3 regions of the Virgibacillus ainsalahensis genome follow, and region 3 is predicted to be linked to each of the others. Evidence: predicted binding sites of a transcription regulator. Region 3 holds the regulator's gene; each other region holds the start of a gene.
What was found. The regulator LexA, encoded in region 3, represses DNA repair genes until DNA is damaged. The targets are predictions, from matches to a motif close to CGAACATATGTTCG.

Region 1: the regulator LexA is predicted to act here: its motif matches at 2,433-2,446, upstream of ACZ427_RS06140 (DNA polymerase IV).
Region 2: the regulator LexA is predicted to act here: its motif matches at 3,423-3,436, upstream of ACZ427_RS01250 (RpnC/YadD family protein).

What each region holds. Positions count from the first base shown of each region.
Region 1 covers NZ_AP043943.1:1,308,120-1,312,793, forward strand. The annotation lists gene ACZ427_RS06135 (glycosyltransferase family 2 protein) at 1-769, opposite strand, end outside; gene ACZ427_RS06140 (DNA polymerase IV) at 1,163-2,413, opposite strand; gene ACZ427_RS06145 (hypothetical protein) at 2,625-2,897, opposite strand; gene ACZ427_RS06150 (hypothetical protein) at 3,025-3,300, opposite strand; gene dacB (D-alanyl-D-alanine carboxypeptidase/D-alanyl-D-alanine endopeptidase) at 3,537-4,674, shown strand, end outside.
Region 2 covers NZ_AP043943.1:280,952-285,625, reverse strand. The annotation lists gene nadC (carboxylating nicotinate-nucleotide diphosphorylase) at 1-414, shown strand, start outside; gene nadA (quinolinate synthase NadA) at 430-1,542, shown strand; gene ACZ427_RS01255 (glycine betaine ABC transporter substrate-binding protein) at 2,167-3,081, opposite strand; gene ACZ427_RS01250 (RpnC/YadD family protein) at 3,483-4,451, shown strand; gene ACZ427_RS01245 (RpnC/YadD family protein) at 4,517-4,674, shown strand, end outside.
Region 3 covers NZ_AP043943.1:1,619,957-1,624,630, reverse strand. The annotation lists gene tkt (transketolase) at 1-1,212, opposite strand, end outside; gene ACZ427_RS07740 (DUF896 domain-containing protein) at 1,349-1,582, opposite strand; gene ACZ427_RS07735 (YneB family resolvase-like protein) at 1,688-2,326, opposite strand; gene lexA (transcriptional repressor LexA) at 2,610-3,233, shown strand; gene ACZ427_RS07725 (ketopantoate reductase family protein) at 3,415-4,368, opposite strand.

The DNA of each region.
Region 1 (4,674 bases), 310 kb from region 3:
GCTTCACCTGTCTTCCGTCACTCCAATGCTGAAGCTTTTTGTCGGAACCATCCGTGGAACCGTCATCCATGATTAATACCTGTTCCGGTTGCTCATTCTGCAGCAAGCAGGAAGCAACTGCGGTTTCCACATACTTTTCCATATTATAATTTGCAATGAAAACAGTAAGGCTAGGGTGATTTGTTTTGATTTTCTTTAGCTGATATTTCTGTACAAATTTCTGTTTTTCTAAGGTATTAGCAGAACTATTTTTCTTTGCTTGCTTTACAAGGTCTTTTTTAAAGGTTTTGAGAGGAGACCTTATATTTGAAAGCCAGGCAGGAAAAAGAGCCTCCTTGAATGGCAACTGAACATGTGAGAAAAAATTTTGTTTCTTTAGAAAGGAAGTGCGAACAAGCAAAGGATGATGGATAGCAATGTTTTGGTTGTGATAGAGGGTCTCTAAGATCATTCGTGGATGGGAGATTTGAAGCGTATCGATACGAATAGCAGGAGAAAGGTAATCTGTATGGTGAAGAAATAACACATAGGGACTGTTTATTTTATGAAGATTCGTATGTAATGTTTTTCCTGGGTTCTTATCTTCGACGGTAATAGACTCTATATGGTCAATCCAGTCAAACGTATGCATCATTTTTAAATTTATTTTTTCCTCTTGAAAAACGAGAACAGATTTTAGTCTGGTATTAATTTCCTTTAAAGAGTTTAAAGCTTTATACAGTGCTTTCTTGTCAGAATAATGAAGAAGAATAGCAGTTATATCTTTCAACAGAAAGCCTCCATTCTTTCAAAGATTTCAGATAAGTATGATCCCTTACATTTATATGCAGTGGGCATTCTGGTTAGTATGAATATATGTAAATGTATGCTGGCAGGCTGTATAAAAGTCTATTTTCAGAAGATATAAGCAAGCAGTCTAGCAATGCTAGAGAAATGTGCAGATTGATTGGTGTATACGCCGGTTCAATTTGTTTTTTTATACATAAACATAATAGTAATCAATACAAGTCTTGTAGAGATTTAGGCCCATGAATATCACTCCGGGAAAAGTCGGCCGATCACCGGCTTTTCCTTTCTTGTGGTTACATTACATTTCTGTTATTCTTTACGACTGATTGGCATTACAGATAATCCTTAATTATACAAGAGAAGAGAGTTCTCTTCACGCATAATGCCCGCCAATCTTCTTACTCCGCTCCAGCGTAATCCCTGCCTCCGTATAACTACTGGCTCTTAATATCGCTGTTGATCCGAATTTGTCACGAATGGCATCCATGACATAGCCGATATCGTTTTTCTTAGCTCTGTCTTCAAATAAATCCAGTTGTGTTTCACCTTTTTCAAACAGGTTATCCAAGGTGACATAGACATGTCTAATGTTACTTTTCCCATCGTAAAATTTTTGGAAAAGCTGCATGCATATATGATAGACATCCATCGTGACATTGGTTGGGATTTCAGTGGATCTGGAACGGGAAAACCCTCCCCTGGTTTCTGTAGAGTAGGAGATGCCAAGGTGGATGGTTTTTCCTTGTTTATTTGCCGTTCGTGCTCTGCGGCATACTTCTTCACAGAGGTCAAGGATACAGACTGCAGCCTCTTCCTTCGAGTAATCCCGAAGTAAGGAAATTCCATGACCGAATCCTTTTTGTTCTGTTTTTGTAAAGTTACCGAAAACAGGGCTTAAATCAATCCCCCATGCATGCCAATACAGTTGTTCACCCATGATGCCAAATCGCTTTTTCAGATGATCCATGTTGAATTTTGCAAGCTGTCCGAGGGTCACAATCCCCATTCGATTCAGGTTGCGTTTCATCCGGCTGCCGATTCCCCAGATTTCTTCAATGGGGGAGGGCCAGAGCTTTTCTTCTACATCCTCATATGTGCATTCTGCAATACCCGCTTTTTTCGCATGCAGGTCCATGACCACTTTTGCTAGAAATTTATTATCGCCAATACCGATGGAAGAAGTAATCCCGAAGTTTTCCAGAATATCCTGCTTCATTTGTCTGGCTATCTTCCAGCGATTACCAAAAAGTCGCTGCAGTCCGTTGACTGTGACCCATACTTCATCAACAGAATAGGGATGGATTGCTTCTTTTGGTACATACTGATTAAGAAGCTTTATGATTTCAACGGAAACATGAAGATAATCAGCCATATGAGCGGGAACAATGTGAATGTCAGGGTCATCTGGCAGCTCGAAAAATCGACTTACATTACTGATTCCATATTTTCTTTTTAATTGTGGCGATGCGGCCAGGACAATACTCCCGGATCGATTTGGATCGCCTACCACCGCAAGCATTGTTTTCATTGGATTAAGTCCCAGTTTAACAGCTTCAACACTTGCATAGAATGAACGCATATCAATACAAAGTACATCATTTCGCGGGTACGAAGAATAATCCATTACTATTCACCACCTAAAAGGAACGTTTGTTCTTATTGTATGCAACCGGGATAAATTTAGCAATGGAAATTTATTCTTGGCTTACTGCATGAGCTCGGGCTAAAGCTTTATCTCCATAAAGGCTTGATAAAAAGTAATTCTAAGAAGAAAGATTCTGTATTGGAAAATATCGTTTAAATAAAAAGAGCCCCTTGTGGAGCCCCTGTTGTTGCTAAAAATGATTATGCTGCTTGTATTGTTGAATTTCCTGTCGTGCATTATGCAATTGTTCCTGTGTTTGCTGAAATTGTGGATTCTCTAATGCGCTGGCTCCTGATTGATCCTGAGCATCCTGCAATACTTGTTCAGCTTGCGTCAATTGTTGGATGGCCTGTTGCAATTGCTCTGGGTCTGCAGTGTCTTTTGCCTGCTGAATGTTGTCTTGAGCCTGTTGGACTTGTTGGGTAGCCTGTTGGATCTGCTGATGTGGATTCTGTTCTGCCATATCGAAAACCTCCATTGATCTATTCCCGGGTTTCTTGAAACTACCTATAGGCTGTCAAAGCCCGTACTTATGCAGTAAGAAAGTTTTCTGCCAAATAAGGAGCCCCACGTGGAGGCTCCCGTTAATGCTATTGCTGATTTTGGTTCTGTTGAGCCTGCTGCAGCTGTTGCTGAGCCTGCTGTAATTGCTGTTGAGCTTGCTGGAATTGTGCAGCCTGTGGAGAGTTAGCTCCTGCCTGATTTTGAGCGTTTTGCAACCCTTGCTGCGCTTGCTGCAGTTGCTGTTGAGCTTGTTGCAGCTGCTGCGGATCCGCGCTTGACTGAGCCTGTTGCACAGCTTGCTGCGCCTGCTGTACCTGTTGTTGAGCTTGCTGAAATTGCTGTTGTGGATTCTGTTGTGCCATGGTTAACAACCTCCAATAAATTTTTTGAGCTTCGATAGGCTCTCTATAGTATCATTCCAAATAATTCAGCCTATATGTACATATTTATAAAGTTTTTTCAAACACGCGGCTTTTACTAAAGAAAATGCTCTATAACAAAGGAATCGATCCATGCTTTGTTGAAATAGGAAGGAAAGGAAAAACAGACATAAACGGGGATGAAAAAATAACTATTTCAAACAGAGGAGTAATATATAGTGAAAGCACAACTTGATCAGTATATAAAAACGGAGGAGAAACTAAGGGGAGAACTGATTGGCATCAGTATCCGTTCGGCATTAACCGGAGAGAAAAGATATGACCATATGGGAAATACGCGCTTCAGCCCCGCCTCAAATCTGAAATTACTGACAGCAGCGGCTGCAATTTCTGTACTTGGCGAAGATTACACTTTCTCAACCGAGATCCGGACAAATGGAGAGGTAAAAGGAAATAAATTGGAAGGAAATCTCTATTTAAAAGGAAAAGGTGATCCTACATTAATGCCGGAAGACTTAGAGAAATTCGCCAATGAAATTCAGTCTAAAGGCATCATCTCAATTGAAGGGGACATCTTAGCGGATGATACATGGTATGATAATGTACGATTATCTGCGGATCTTAATTGGAATGATGAACAATATCATTACGGTGCACAGGTCTCGGCCTTGACCGTTTCACCGGATGAGAATTATGATGCTGGCTCTGTCATTGTGGAAGTAATTCCGGGCAACACTATTGGGGCAAGACCAATAGTACATTTATCACCCGGAACAGATTATATCCAAATTATTAATGAAGCTGTAACGGTTTCTGCAAATAAGGAAGCAGAATTACTGGTGGAGCGGAAACATGCAGAAAACACAGTTATCGTAAAAGGGACAATTTCTTTAAAAGGAGAAATTGAAAAAGAACGGATGTCTGTATGGAATCCAACCACATATGCATTACACCTTTTTAAACAGGCTTTATTGAAGCATGGTATTACCTGGTCTGGAACCGTTAGGGCAGGGGGGATTTCAGAGCAAACAAATATGCTTCTGAATAAATATTCCATTCCTCTTGCCCGGCTGCTTGTCCCTTTTATGAAACAAAGCAATAACGGACATGGAGAAGCATTGGTAAAAGAAATGGGGAAGGTGATTTATGGGAAGGGAAGCTGGGAGAAGGGGATAGAGGTTATGAAAGCCGAGCTGTCCAAGTTCAAAATAGATATGGATAGCATATCAATCAGGGATGGATCGGGAATTTCCCATTTTAATTTAATTCCTCCTAATGAAATTTCCATGCTTTTATATGAAGTGCAGCAGAAAGAATGGTTTTCTACTTATCTTCATTCACTGCCAATTGCTGGAA
Region 2 (4,674 bases), 1.3 Mb from region 3:
TTCGATAAATATGCTGTCGTAACCGGTGGCGGGAAGAACCACCGCAACGGCTTATACGATGGCGTTATGATTAAGGATAATCATATTGCTTTTTCCGGTTCGATTACAGCGGCGTTAAGCGCTGCTTCTAAGCATGCGGGGCATATGGTGAAAGTCGAAGTGGAAACGGAGACGAAGGAGCAGGTGCTGGAGGCGGTTGAAGCGAAGGCGGATATTATCATGTTTGACAACCGCAGCCCGGAGGAAGTACGGGATTTTGCAAAACATGTCCCGGGCCACATCATCACAGAGGTGTCCGGTGGAATTACGCTGGATAATCTCGCAACCTACCAGGGCACTGGGGTGGATTATATTTCGCTCGGATTTCTCACCCATTCTGTAAGAGCACTTGATATTAGTTTACATGTTCACTAGGAGGAGGAAAATAACATGAGTTTATTAGAAATGCTTCAAAACGGCGAGAATCAGATGATGCCAGAGCACTACAAATCACTTTCCACGGAAGAAATGGAGAGTCGCATCCGCAAGTTGAAAGCGAAATTCGGCAGCAAGCTTTTTATCCCGGGACATCATTATCAAAAAGATGAAGTGATTCAATTTGCAGACACGACCGGGGACTCGCTGCAGCTCGCGCAAGTATCTGCAGCTAATACCGAAGCGGAATACATTGTCTTTTGCGGGGTCCATTTCATGGCGGAAACCGCGGATATGTTATCTCAAAAGCATCAACAAGTGATTTTACCGGACATGCGCGCAGGCTGTTCCATGGCGGATATGGCCAATATCACGCAAACCGAGCGAGGCTGGGAGAAGATGCAGGATGCATTCGGTGACACGATCCTTCCCCTCACCTATGTCAATTCGACAGCGGCGATTAAAGCATTTGTCGGAAAAAATGGCGGTGCGACTGTGACATCCTCGAATGCGGGGAAAATGCTGGAATGGGCGTTCACACAGAAGGAGCGCATTCTATTTTTACCAGACCAGCATTTGGGAAGAAATACTGCCTATGATCTCGGCATTCCACTAGAAAATATGGCCGTGTGGGACCCAATTAACGAGACATTTGAATACGATGGTGACAACCTGCAGGACGTACAGGTCATTCTATGGAAGGGCCACTGCTCCGTGCATGAAAATTTCACCGTGAATAATATCGAACATATTCGCAAAACAAAGTCGGAAACGAATATCATCGTCCACCCGGAATGCTCCAGGGAAGTCGTTGCCGCATCCGATTACGCAGGCTCGACCAAAAAAATCATCGAAACGATCACAGCCGCGGCACCTGGGAGCGCATGGGCAGTCGGCACCGAGATGAACCTCGTCAACCGCCTCACCCAGCAGCATCCGGATAAAGAAGTATTTTCATTGAATCCGATGATGTGCCCATGCCTGACCATGAACCGCATCGACCTCGCCCACCTCCTATGGTCACTGGAAACGATCGATAAGGGGGAAATTGCGAACCAGATTAAAGTTGAGGCTGATGTAACGAAGTGGGCAGTGATGGCGCTGAGTCGGATGTTGGAGCGAGCTTAGAGTTCCGATCAGGCTCGGCTGGTGGTGATGTTTTGCAAGATTCGGGCGATGATCACTTGCCTGGAGGCGTCACTCTTCGGGGGGATGAACGACTGAATGCAGAGATGGAGCCAGCATTCGGGCACTCATCATGGGGATGAACGACTGAATGCAGAGATGGAGCCGGCATTCGGGCACTCTTCAGGGGGATGAACGACCAAATGCAGAGGTGGAGCCGTTATTCGGTCACTCATCGGGGGGATGAACGACTGAATGCAGAGGTGGAGCCGGCATTCGGGCACTCTTCGGGGGGATGAACGACTGATTGCAGAGGGGAAGCCGGCATTCGGGCACTCTTCAGGGGGATGAACGACCAAATGCAGAGGGGGAGCCGTTATTCGGGCACTCTTCAGGGGGATGAACGATTAGATTCGGGCGGTTCACTGGCCCGTGCGTGATGTTTTATTAGATTCGGGTAATGCTCTCTCCATTTGATGGGCAGCTCGCTTGTTTCGGAGGGTCTCCTCCTGCCAGAAATCGGGTTGCCCGCAAAAGTGCGCATAAGAAAAGGGCCAGATCCCCCCACCGCATTAACGCTTTAACACTTTAATGCGACGGGGGACAGGCCCCTTATTAGAAATATTATTATTCTTTCGGTTGTAAATCTTCAATTGAATCAATGTCCATATATTCAGGTACAGTCAAACCAATTATTGTACCTTCTAAGTTTGGACCTAAATCAACTATATCTTCCTTATATTCTTCATAGAAAGCACCGTGTGTTACAGGCAGCCATGGAGCAAGCGATGCGTCAGCTTCACCGTTTGCTATTGCTTGGAACACAATTGCCGGGTCGACAGGTGTTAATGTTACCTGAAATCCTTGTTCTTCTAATACTAGCTTCATTACTTGACCAGAAGCACGTTCAGAATCCCATGGGGTTAATACCAGTTCGATTTCTTTTCCATCTACCCGCTCTACGCCTTCTGTCCATTCATCTACTTTATCCTGATTCGCTTCTACCCAATTACTTGCCGCTTCCTCAATGGGAATATCTTGTGCCTCCAGCATAACTCCTTCCATATCTTCTACTTCCCAGTAGAAACGGTCAAGAATTTCATAAGCATTTGGCATGTCCTCTTCTAAACCCGTTCTTGTTATGGTATTTATGTTCTCCTCTTCACCAAAAGAACCATTTGGATCCTCTAAATATTTCAAGTCATGAGAAGCAAACATAAAGTGTGGATTCCAACCTACTACAACAATTGGTTCTTCGTTTCTAATTGCCTCATCTAGCTCGGTTAACATACCTGCAGTGGAACCTTCTACAACTTCCCAGCCCGCTAAGCTGTCATATTCCTCTAAAGCGGTTTGTGTAAGACCCATTGCTCCTGCTCCAGGCTCAATACCTATAATTGTATGCTCTACCGCTTCACTTACGCTAGTAGTCTCTTCACCTGCATTATCACTATCCTGTTCCTCTTCTCCATTACCGCATGCAGCCAACAGTAAAACAAAAAATAAGGCAAGCGTGATGCCAATTAACTTTGATTTTCCCAATTTTCCTTCCTCCTTCTAACTTCAAAAGGACGATACATTATGTACATTATGGTATGTCCTCATTAATTAATAACTTTTTGAAAGCATAATAAATATAGTACAATAGATATATTTCCCAATCAATTTGGATGAAATGCTGTTTTACAGAATGTAAGCTAATACAAGTTACGATTGTTTACTTAGACTTTATAATTCGCAAAATTACTGTAAATATGTAAAATCTTAAGAGGAATTTTATATTGGCGGGGCCTGTCCCCCACCGCGTTAATGCTTTAATGCTTTAACGCTTTAATGTGGCGGGGGACAGGCCCCCTAAACAGGCCCCCTAAAATGAATGACAAGGAACGTTTGTTTGTGTATAATAAGATATAAACTTAATATTTTCTGAAGGATGTGGTAAAATGATAACAACCACGGTACATGAAAAACCAACGGATTATGGAACGACTTCACCAGACGAAGATGGCCTCTGGAAGAAGTTGATTGCGGATTTTTTTGAGGAGTTTATGTTGTTTTTTGCTCCTGAATTATATGAGGAAATCGATCATTCCAGATCACCGGATTTCCTTCAACAAGAGCTCTATAAGGAGGTTATCCAGGAAAAGAAAGGCAGGAATAATGCCGACCAAATTGTGAAAGTATTTTTGAAGAATGGCGAAGAAAGATGGATCCTAATCCACATCGAAGTACAGGGAAAAGTTAACGAGGCATTTTCCAAGCGGATGTTTCGCTATTTTTATCGGCTTTACGATAAATTTGACAAGGAAATTTATGCAATTGCCCTGTTAACAGATATCGGAAATACGAAGCATACCAATCAATTTCACTATTCTTTCCATGGAACCGAAGTCGATTACACGTACAATGCCTATCAATTTCGTGAAAACGACCTGGAAAAACTCAAGCGCTCATCCAATCCTTTTGCTGCAGCTGTGATCGCAGGAATTTATGCCAGTAAGACCAGGAAAGATGCAGATAAGCGCTACTTTTTTAAGCGGGAACTTATGACCCAGCTGCTACGAAACATGGACACACACCAAGGCTACAACCACACACAAATATCTCCATTAATTTATTTCATTGATTATTTATTACAAATCCCAGCATTTTTAACGAAATTAAGAGACGATGTTACCCCACTTTTAAGAAAGGAGGCGGCCCAACACATGCAGGCTGAACGATCAAATCCATCACCAACACTCGCTGAAATCTTCGCCGATTTGGAAAAGGAAGGCATGGAAAAAGGGAAAGAAGCAGCGATGAAACAACTTGCCCTGGAATTAATCCAGGAAAACTTTTCTGATGATTATATTGCAAAACTGACGAAATTGAGCGTGGATAAGGTGGAAGCATTAAGGAAGTCACTTTAGTTTTGAAAGTTCCAGAATATCTTTTCCATTACCGGCACTTCTAAGAAAGGAGGCGGCTCAGGCACATGCAGGCTGAACGATCAAATCCATCACCAACACTTGCTGAAATCTTCGCCGACCTGGAAAAGGAAGGCATGGAAAAAGGGAAATTACTTGGGAAAGAAGAGGGAAAAGAACTGGGTAAGGAATTAGGTAAAGCAGAAGCGACGAAACAATTTGCGCT
Region 3 (4,674 bases):
TCTTCCCGCATGGTTTTTACGGGAGAAGTCATCTTCCCCTTCAATTGTTGTTTTATTTGACCCTGCTAAGTCAGCACTTCCGCCAAAGAAATTTGGTACTGTTTTGGCAATTGCGTTTAACACTTTACCTGAAGAAGCTCTGGTTGCAAGAGTGTCTTCTCCTGGTTCAAATACCGGGAGTTCTTTTTCCCATCCTGCTGGAAGTTCACCCTTCAATGCAAGTTCAAACTCTTTTGCAAGTTCTGGATATTTTCCTTTATATGTTTCTAATAATTGATTCCAACTACTTTCTGCTTCAGCACCTTGTTTAACTATTTTTGCTTCGAAATCAGTATATACTTCATCCGGAACATGGAAATCTTCATGTGTCCATTTGTAATATTCTTTTGTTAGTTTAACTTCATCTCCACCAAGTGGCGCACCATGAGAGGCAGCTGAAGCCGATTTATTTGGTGAACCATAACCAATTATCGTTTTAACCTCGATTAGTGTTGGCTGATCCGTATTTTCTTGGGCTTCTTTAATCGCATTTCTTAAAGCATTTGTATCATTACCGTCTTCTACTCGAAGAACTTGCCATCCATATGCTTTAAAACGTTGTTCTGAGTTATCCGAGAAGGAACGATTTAATTCACCGTCTAACGAAATATCATTTGAATCATACAATGCGATAAGTTTACCTAATCCCAAATGACCTGCCAATGATGCAGCTTCATGAGAAATCCCTTCCATTAAATCTCCATCACTGACTATTGCATACGTATGATGATCTACAACCTTAATGTCATCTTTATTAAATTTCGCACTTAAATGAGCTTCAGCCATTGCCATACCAACAGACATAGCAATACCTTGTCCAAGTGGTCCGGTCGTTGCTTCGACACCATCTGTATGATTCACTTCTGGGTGTCCTGGAGTTTTTGATCCCCATTGACGGAATCCTTTTAGATCATCAATCGTGACATTATAACCAGATAAATGCAGTAAGCTATATAAAAGCATTGAGCCATGACCCGCAGATAATACAAAACGGTCTCTGTTAAACCATTTGGAATTCTTTGGATTATGATTCATAAAATCTGTCCATAATGTATAGGCCATAGGTGCAGCTCCCATCGGTAAGCCCGGATGGCCTGAGTTTGCGTTTTCAATTGCATCAATAGACAATGTACGAATTGTATTTATAGATTGCTGTTCGATGTTGTTAGACATGTATTATCTCCTTTACTATTTTTAACTTGTTATTTTTTCACATATTTATTTTATAATGAAACATTGTCTTTAACAAGTGTTATGAAAAGACTTGTGTGATAAATTTATTATGGTAACGCTTTAAACCCTATATTTTCTAATGTTTTTTATTTCGGTCCTGTAGATCTTTTACCTTGTCAGGTGTAACATCATTTCCTTCAGGGTCCATTACTGTCATAGATTTAAACTGGTTTTTAAATGAACTTCGAACATTTTTTAAATATTCTTCACGAAGAACTTTCTGCTCCTCTTTTTCTTTAGCAGTCAACCCTTCTTCCTTTGACTTTTTTGACAGTTGATTAATCCGTTCGATTTTTTCTTTTGATAACATATGATAGGAACCTCCTTAATAGAGACGTAATTTCAAAAAAAGTTCAGAAATATTTCAATCATAATTATTTCTGAACTTTTATATTACCCTTCCTATATATGAGAATCAAGTATTTTGAAATTCCTTAAATCTTCGGTGCACAGTTGCTTTTGATACAGAAAATCCAAGGTTATTTAACGTTTTTGTGATTTCCTCAAATGTAAGATCGTTTGCTCTTAGTCGTACTACTTCTTCAATAGGGAAAGGTATTCGTTCTCTTCCAGATGCTTTATCCTGATTAGATAAATTTCTGGTTGGATCGTATCCTTCACTGACTGCTTTTTTCATTCCTCTCCTGATTTTGGCGTTATGGATTTTTCGTTGATATTCTTCCACAATACCGACGATTTGCAGAACCATCGAATCTGATTCAGATAATTCTAATTCCCCGTCATGTATAGCGGTATATATTAATATATTTAATTTCTGCAACTGATGGAATAAGGCGATCTTTGTATTTCCACGTCCTAATCTCGTCTCATCCTGTATTAATAGACAGTCTGCATCACCGGAAGAGAAGTGATCCAGCATTTGAAAAATCCCTTCCCGATCAATCTCATATCCGCTCGCCTGTTCTTCTATACATTCCGTTACTGTAAAATTATAACGAACCGCCAAATCTTCCAATTCCTGCTTTTGTCTGGCCAATGATGTTTCCTGCTCTGTTTTATTTGTACTGACCCTGCAATATATTATAACGTTCACAACAAAAACTCCTTCTTATAAACAATCAACTGGTTATCATAGCAAAGTATAAAAACCCTAACATTATTATAAATGCAACTAAATAAAATGCGTCTGTTTTTGTTATTTTTTCAAACATATCAACATGCCTCCTATTAGTTTTAGAACCTTTGTTCTGGTCGTGATTATAGTATACACGAACATACGGTCCTGTCAATCTCTTTCTCGAACTTACGTTTGTTTTTTTGAAACATAGATGGTAAACTATCATTAATAAATACTATATGTGCGAGGTGTTTGATAGATGAATAAGCTTTCAAAAAGACAGCAGCTGATTCTTGATTATATAAAAGATGAAGTCAGTAAAAAGGGATATCCACCTTCAGTACGTGAAATTGCAGAAGCGGTAGGTCTTGCTTCCAGCTCTACGGTCCATGGACATCTTTCAAGAATTGAAAGTAAAGGATATATAAGAAGAGATCCTACCAAACCAAGAGCAATTGAGGTATTGGATTTATCAGAGGACAGTAATATTCCTAAGGAAGAAGCAAGATATGCACCGGTTATTGGTAAAGTAACAGCAGGTCTCCCAATCACTGCAGTTGAGAATATTGAAGAATTTATCCCCTTACCTAGTTCAAGTGCAAGTCCTGATGATAAATTATTTATTCTTGTTATTGATGGTGACAGTATGGTAGAAGCAGGCATTTTAAACGGTGATATGGTCATTGTAAAGCAGCAGAATATAGCACAAAACAGTGATATTGTAGTTGCAATGACCGATGAAAATGAAGCAACCGTTAAGCGTTTCTTTAAAGAAAAAGATCATATTCGCCTACAGCCGGAAAATGCAACAATGGACCCTTTAATCTATGATAATGTAACCATTCTTGGAAAGGTTATTGGGTTATACCGAAACATTCATTAAAAAAGCCGCCAGACAGGCAGCTTTTTTATTTTCTCTATGTATAGAAGTGAAACGATAGTAAGTTGTACTGAATTTCTACAGTCACATGGACAATAAGTTTTCTATTCTTAAATTTTCTGAAAGCATTAACTCTCAAAATATGCTTTGAATACTTTATTTCTATCTTATTTTCCGAAGTTGGTTAATTAGCCTTTTCAGTATCTGTAGTAAGTTTTTGCATGTCATATGTATTTTCAATTGTACTAATTAAATCATATAATGCCTCAGTATAAGGAACCTCCACATTTACTTCTCGAGCTTTTTTTACAATTCCACCGTTAATGAATTCATTTTCCGTTTTCCTTTTGTTAACAATATCTGTAGACATTGATGTAAAATGATTTTTATGAATTCTAAATATTGTTGTTAAATTATTTATAACTGTTTCTTCTGAAGCTGCTACTCCGTGAGCATTTGCAACTGCAACAGCTTCTTTTGCAATTGTGTAAACAAGATGTTTCCCTTGTTCAGTAACAGCTATTTCTCCACATGTTATTCTGCACACAGCGGTAGTTGAATTAATTGCTGCATTAAAAGCAACTTTTTCCCAAATGGATACCATTATATCTGGAACAATTTGACTATTTAGACCTGCATCTTGAAATGCGTCATTAATGATAGATAGCATTTTATTTTCTTTGCCATTTGCGGACATAATTTTTGTATATCCTGAACCATGTGAACTGATATGTCCAATTCTCTTGATATCACTTGGATGATTTGTAACTCCGACAATAATGTGATCGTTTGGGACATATTCATTGATTAATTCTATATTCCCTAGTCCATTTTGAAGAGTAAGCACATAAGTATCTCTACCTAAAAATTTTTTTGCCGACTCTAAAGCAGATCTTGAATAGACTGTTTTTGTAAATAAAATGACTAAATCTACATCTTCTTTTATATTTTCTGCAAACGCAGCCTTGATAGGAATCAAATGGTCTCCATCATCAGCTTCTAGATATAAACCTAGGTTATTTATTTTTTCTATAACAGCTGGAACAACATCAACCATTGTAGTATCATATCCGTGCAGCGCTAGTTTGCCGCCAAAGAGCATTCCCATTGCACCGGAACCAATAACTACTATTTTCATAAAGAACCCTCCTCGTATTCATATTTCTATACATTTTACTGCATAGCGTTAAGTCCCCAATACTACGTCTATTCTGCATATATCCAATTCCCGCTCGATATGGATCCCGAATATTATTAATAACACACTCTCATCTAAACCCCTCCAAATCTGCACATTACTCACTGTGGAACGGCCGTTTGCTAGCTCTTTCAACCCGGATAATACTCTTATCAATGTTCTACTGTCGAGCGTACGCCCCCTCAAGCCACAGCAATATTCATCAAGTCAACGAAGGATCCAATTTAATTCAGAATTGGTTGGTTT